2 regions of the Actinomadura napierensis genome follow, and region 2 is predicted to be linked to the other one. Evidence: predicted binding sites of a transcription regulator. Region 2 holds the regulator's gene; the other holds the start of a gene.
What was found. Region 2 encodes HspR, which represses chaperone genes until heat shock. Its sites were predicted from a motif close to ANTTGAGTCNNNNNGACTCAANT; they were not measured.

Region 1 (3,404 bases), on a different contig from region 2:
TCGGTCGATGCTCACCCGTATGTACCGACGGCATCGGTCCGACTCATCGCCTTCGGCCGAACTCGTCGACAGAAACCTTCTCCGGCAGGTCGAGCGCCTGGACACGCTGCCGGCCTCGGCGGCAATGGTGAGCGAAAACCTTATTGGCAGCGCGTCACGATGCGTTTGGGGCCGTGGCTGATGAGGTCGTTTGTAGCGGGCGGGCTGTGTCCGGCCGGGACCGGTAGCCGACCGCCTTGACGAGGAGGTCGCGGACGGACCGGGGCTCGGTCTTCAGCAGGCCGGTCAGGTCGGTGTCGCGGGCTTCCATGAGGCCCGCGTTGATGTTGGCGAACAGCGAGAGGGAGTGTCCGGCCTGGTAGGGCTCAAGGCCGAAGGTCGCCAGCCCTTCCCGTGCTTCGCCGAGGGGGATCGGCCGGTAGTCGACCGGACGGCCGAGCGTCTCGGTGAGCACCTCGGCGATGTCCCGGCCCCCGACGGCGGTGACCCCTTCCAGTTCGTACGTCTTCCCGGCGTGACGGCCGCGGCCGCCCGCCGCGAGGTCCTCCCGCGTTTCGGACGCGACGCGGACCGCACGTCCGCGAGATCCTCCCTCGCGACGACCGACACCCGGCCCGCCCGCAGCGGGCGGCGAAGACACCGGTCTCGGCGGCGGAGGCGTCGCCCGCCACCGCCAGCCCCACGGGCACCTCGGCGTACAGGCCGTTGCGCAGGACCGTCACGCCGAACGGTGCCGCGGCCAGGCGCGCCTCGGTCCAGCGGGTGCGCCAGCGCGAGGGACACCAACTCGCCCGAGCCCACCAGGCTCGTGTAGATGACGTGCCGGACGCCCGCTGCGGCGGCCGCGTCGACCACCGCCCCATGACAGGCCAGGACCACGTCGTCCTCCGCGTACCCGGCGGAGACGAACACCAGCACGTCGACGCCCTGAAAGGCTCCGGCCAGGCTCGCGGGGTCGTCGAAGTCGACCCGGCGTGCGGTCGAGCCGCCGCCGGAGCTGCTGCCCGCCGCCACCTCCAGGCCGCCGACCGCGGACAGGCCGTCCAGGATCAGGCCGCCGAGCGACCCGGAAACACCGGTCACGAGAATCATCGGGACACTCCCTGCGTTGATCGGTGAAAGCAGTTCCGAGCATCCGCGCAAATCGGCGGAGCCGTAAGGACTGTCGAAGGGTGGCGGCGGTTCGGCGGGCTGCAGCGGGCGATCCCGGGGATCTCGCAGCGCATGCTGACGCTGACCACCAAGCGGCTCTGCCGGGACGGCCTGGTCGAGCGGACCGTCTACCCGACCATCCCGCCGCGGACCGACTACCGCCTCACAGCGATGGGACGCGGCTTCTCCGACGCTGTCCGAGCCCTCGCGGACTGGTCACGCGACCACAGGGACGCCCTCGGCGACGCCCGCGCCCACTGGGACGCCGACCATCCCGACGCCGCCGACCTCGGCGGGACGGCGGGGTGATCGCTGAGAGCGAACGTTGTTGAGGAAATTAATAGCTGCTCCGTTTTCTTGAGTGTGTATGACTCAACTTGATGTTGGGTTCCCGGGAGACCGGGACGGCCCCTCCCGAGGGGGCCGCGACGACGGACTTGGAGTGAGCATGAGCGAGACCCTGACGCTGCCGGTGCTGCCCCTGGACGACGGGGCCGTTCTGCCGGGCATGGTGGTGCCCCTCGACCTGTCCGAGAGCGGGGAGGTCCGGGCGGCCGTCGAGGCCGCGAAGGCGGTGGCGCAGCCCAAGGGACCGGGCATCCGGTCGGCGGGCAAGCCGCGGGTGCTGCTGGTGCCGCGGGTGAACGGGCAGTACGCCGGCGTGGGCACGCTCGGCGTCATCGAGCAGGAGGGGCGGCTGCCGGGCGGGGAGCCCGGCGTGGTCGTCCGCGGTGTGCAGCGGGTGCGGATCGGGACCGGGACGACCGGGCCGGGCGCGGCGCTGTGGGTCGAGGGCGCCGCGATCGAGACGCCGCCGGCGAGCGGGCGCGCGCAGGAGCTGGCCAAGGAGTACAAGGGCCTGGTCAGCGCGATCCTGCAGAAGCGCGGCGCGTGGCAGGTCGTGGACGTGGTGCAGCAGATCGACGACCCCTCGACGCTGGCCGACAACGCCGGGTACGCGCCGTACCTGACCACCGAGCAGAAGGTCGAGGTGCTGGAGACGATCGACGTCGTCGAGCGGCTCGAGCTGGTCATCGGCTGGACGCGCGACCACCTCGCCGAGCTGGACGTGGCGGAGACCATCCGCAAGGACGTCCAGGAGGGCATGGAGAAGACGCAGCGGGAGTTCCTGCTGCGGCAGCAGCAGGAGGCCATCCGCAAGGAGCTGGCCGAGCTGAACGGCGACCCGGCGGACGAGGAGGACGACTACCGGGCCCGGATCGAGGCCGCGAACCTGCCGGAGAAGGTCCGCGAGGCGGCGTTGAAGGAGGTCGACAAGCTGGAGCGGTCGTCCGACGCCTCGCCGGAGGGCGGCTGGATCCGCACGTGGCTGGACACCGTCCTCGACATCCCGTGGAACGAGCGGACCGAGGACGCCTACGACATCGCGGGCGCGCGGGAGATCCTGGACGCCGACCACGCCGGGCTCGATGACGTCAAGGAGCGCATCATCGAGTACCTGGCGGTGCGCAAGCGCCGAGAGGACCGCGGCCTCGGCGTCGTGGGCGGACGGCGGAGCGGCGCAGTGCTGGCGCTGACCGGGCCTCCCGGGGTCGGCAAGACCTCGCTGGGCGAGTCGGTCGCGCGGGCGATGGGCCGCCAGTTCGTGCGCGTCGCGCTCGGCGGCGTCCGGGACGAGGCGGAGATCCGCGGTCACCGGCGCACGTACGTGGGCGCGCTGCCGGGACGGATCGTCCGGGCGATCCGCGAGGCGGGCTCGATGAACCCCGTCGTGCTGCTGGACGAGGTCGACAAGGTCGGCGCGGACTACCGGGGCGACCCGACCGCGGCGCTGCTGGAGGTCCTGGACCCCGAGCAGAACCACACGTTCCGCGACCACTACCTGGAGGTCGAGCTCGACCTGAGCGACGTGCTGTTCCTCGCGACCGCGAACGTGGTGGAGGCGATCCCCGGGCCGCTGCTCGACCGGATGGAGCTCGTCCAGCTGGACGGCTACACCGAGCACGAGAAGGTCACCATCGCCCGCGACCACCTGCTGCCGCGCCAGCTCGACAAGGCCGGGCTGGAGGCGTCGGAGGTGACGTTCGGCGACGACGCGCTGCGGATGCTGGCGGCGGAGTACACCCGCGAGGCGGGCGTCCGGTCGCTGGACCGGTCGATCGCGCGGGTGCTGCGGAAGGTCGCCGCGAACGTGGCGCTGGAGAAGGCGACGCTGCCGGTCTCGATCGGCGCGGACGACCTGAAGGACTACCTGGGACGGCCCCGGTTCACCCCGGAGGTCGAGCTCAGCA
Region 2 (3,404 bases):
ACGCAGCTGAACGAGCGGCTGGCCGACCTCCAGCGGCTCAAGGCCGAGTACGACAACTACCGCAAGCGGGTCGAGCGGGACCGGGTCGCGGTCCGCGAGCAGGCCCTCGGGCAGGTGCTGTCCGAGCTGCTCCCGGTGCTGGACGACATCGGCCGCGCCCGGGACCACGACGAGCTCACCGGCGGCTTCAAGTCCGTCGCGGAGAGCCTGGAGGCGGTCACCGGCAAGCTCGGCCTGGAGAGGTTCGGGGAGAAGAGCGAGCCGTTCGACCCGACCGTCCACGAGGCGCTCATGCACTCCTACTCGGCGGACGTGGCCGAGACGAGCGTGGTGGACGTGCTGCAGCCCGGTTACCGGATCGGGGAGCGGGTCCTGAGGCCCGCCCGCGTCGCGGTGGCCGAGCCCGACCCGAACGCCGGCGGCGACGACGAGAGCGGCGACGACGGCGACGAGTGATCCCGCCTCCGGGCGGAGCGAAGACGCCCGCCCGGGCCCGTCCCTGCGAAGACGGGCCCGGGGCCGGGCGGACGAAGATTCGACGCAAGTGGCGATAGCAGAGAGCGGGGCGCCGTGAGCACCAAGGACTACCTGGAGAAGGACTACTACAAAGTCCTCGGTGTCTCGAAGTCGGCCTCGCAGGAGGAGATCAAGAAGTCCTACCGGAAGCTGGCGCGCAAGTACCACCCGGACGCCAACAAGGGGGACGCCGACGCCGAGGACCGCTTCAAGGAGGTCTCCGAGGCGTACGACGTCCTGTCGGACGACAAGCGCCGCAAGGAGTACGACGCGGTGCGGTCCATGCCGGGCGGTTTCCGCGGCCAGCAGGGCGGCGGGGGCTTCCCCTTCGACCTGGGGGACATCTTCGGGCAGACCGGGGGCACGCAGACGGGCGGCGCGGGCGAGCGCATCGGCGACCTGTTCGGCGGCCTGTTCAACCGCGGCGGCGGCACCCGCACGACGGGGACCGGGACCGGGACGCGGCGGGCGCGGCGCGGCGCGGACGTGGAGACGGACGTGACGCTGTCGTTCGGGCGCGCGATGAACGGCGTGACCGTCCCGATCAAGCTGACCAGCGAGGCGGCGTGCCCGTCGTGCCGGGGCACCGGCGCGAAGGCCGGCACGGTGCCGCGGGTGTGCCCGAACTGCGAGGGCACCGGGCACGAGACCCGCAACCTCGGCAACTTCGGCTTCCAGGAGCCCTGCCGGGAGTGCCACGGCCGCGGGCTGGTCGTGGACGACCCGTGCCCGACCTGCCACGGCAGCGGCCGCAAGCAGTCCGACCGCACCATCCAGGCGCGCGTCCCGGCGGGCGTCGCGGACGGGCAGCGGATCCGGCTGAAGGGCAAGGGCGCGCCGGGCGAGAACGGCGGCCCGCAGGGCGACCTGTACGTGAACATCAAGGTCCTGCCGCACAAGGTGTTCGGACGCACCGGCGACAACCTGACGATGACCGTCCCGGTGACGTTCCCGGAGGCGGCGCTCGGCGCGGAGATCCGGGTGCCGACGTTCCAGGGCCAGCCGGTGACGCTGCGCCTGCCGGAGGGCACCCCGAACGGCCGCACGTTCCGGGTGCGGGGCCGCGGCGCGGCGCGCCGCGACGGCACCATGGGCGACCTGCTCGTCACCGTGGACGTGCAGGTGCCGAGCAAGCTGGACGACCGGACGCGCGAGGCGCTGGAGCGGCTCCGCGACGCGGGCGCCGGCGAGGACCTGCGCGGTGAGCTGCTCCAGCAGGCGAGGACGGAGTGAGCCAGTGGAACCGTTCGGCGACGACACTCCGGTCTATGTGATCTCGGTGGCGGCGCAGCTGTCCGGACTGCACCCGCAGACGCTGCGCACCTACGACCGGATGGGGCTGGTGTGCCCCGGCCGCACGGCCGGGCGGGGCCGCCGGTACTCGATGCGCGACATCGTGATGCTGCGCGAGATCCAGCGGCTCTCCCAGGAGGAGGGCGTCAACCTCTCCGGCATCAAGCACATCCTGGAGCTGCAGCGCGACAACGTGCGGCTCCGCGAGGAGCTCGCCAAGGCGCACGCCGCCCTGGAGGAGCTCGCGAACGAACTCGAATCGACCCGGTCGGTCGCGGCGCGCCTGGCGCAGCAGCGGCGGCACGGGGACCCGGGCGGCACTCCCGGCTCCGACCTGGTGCCGATCAGGCACACCAGCGTCGTGGTGTGGCACGAGCGCAACCGGGAGTAACTCTCTCAGGAGTACGGGGACATGGACGTCAAGCTGACGCAGAAGAGCCAGGAGGCGGTGTCGGTCGCGATCCGCCGGGCGGCGGCCGAGGGGCACCCCGAGGTGGAGCCGCAGCATCTGCTGGTCGCGCTGATCGGGCTGCCGGAGGGCACCGCGGTGCCGCTGCTGGAGGCGGTCGGCGCGGACTGGCAGGCGATCCGGCGGCGGGCGGAGGAGCAGCTCGCGGCGATGCCGAAGGCGCAGGGCTCGACGGTCGCGACGCCGCGGCTGTCGGGGCAGCTGAGCCGGGCGGTGAACACGGCGGGCGCGCGGGCGCAGCAGCTGGAGGACGAGTACGTCTCGACCGAGCACCTGCTGGTGGGCCTCGCGGCGGACGGCGGCCCGGCGGCGGGCCTGCTGAAGGAGTTCGGGGCGACGCCGCAGGCGCTGCTGGACGCGTTCGAGAAGGTGCGCGGGCACGCCCGCGTGACCAGCGAGAACCCCGAGGGCACCTACCAGTCGCTGGAGAAGTACGGCGTCGACCTCACGGCGGCGGCGCGCGAGGGGCGACTCGACCCGGTGATCGGGCGCGACTCGGAGATCCGCCGGGTCGTGCAGGTGCTGTCGCGGCGGACGAAGAACAACCCGGTGCTGATCGGTGAGCCCGGCGTCGGCAAGACCGCCGTCGTCGAGGGCCTCGCGCAGCGGATCGTCGCGGGCGACGTGCCGGAGTCGCTGCGCGGCAAGCGGCTCGTCTCGCTGGACCTCGCCGCGATGGTCGCGGGCGCGAAGTTCCGCGGCGAGTTCGAGGAGCGGCTGAAGGCCGTCCTGAACGAGATCAAGGAGTCCGAGGGGCGGGTCGTCACGTTCATCGACGAGCTGCACACCGTCGTCGGGGCGGGCGCGGCCGAGGGCGCGATGGACGCCGGCAACATGCTGAAGCCGATGCTGGCGCGCGGCGAGCTGCGGATGATCGGCGCGACGACGCTCGACGAGTACCGGGAGCGGATCGAGAAGGACCCGGCGCTGGAGCGCCGGTTCCAGCAGGTGTTCGTGGGCGAGCCGTCCGTGGAGGACTCGATCGCGATCCTGCGCGGGCTGAAGGGCCGCTACGAGGCGCACCACAAGGTGCAGATCAACGACTCGGCGCTGGTCGCGGCGGCGACGCTGTCGGACCGCTACATCACGTCCCGGTTCCTGCCGGACAAGGCCATCGACCTGGTGG

Region 1: a site for HspR is predicted at 1,508-1,530, ahead of lon (endopeptidase La). Genes of this name have one in related genera too.

Annotation. Positions count from the first base shown of each region.
Region 1 is NZ_BAAAMR010000031.1:14,912-18,315, reverse strand. It holds gene ABD296_RS18985 (Rossmann-fold NAD(P)-binding domain-containing protein) at 155-454, opposite strand; partial or broken gene ABD296_RS18980 (NmrA family transcriptional regulator) at 847-1,092, opposite strand; gene ABD296_RS18975 (winged helix-turn-helix transcriptional regulator) at 1,225-1,461, shown strand; gene lon (endopeptidase La) at 1,601-3,404, shown strand, end outside.
Region 2 is NZ_BAAAMR010000014.1:79,684-83,087, reverse strand. It holds gene grpE (nucleotide exchange factor GrpE) at 1-456, shown strand, start outside; gene dnaJ (molecular chaperone DnaJ) at 571-1,749, shown strand; gene ABD296_RS10950 (heat shock protein transcriptional repressor HspR) at 1,754-2,200, shown strand; gene clpB (ATP-dependent chaperone ClpB) at 2,222-3,404, shown strand, end outside.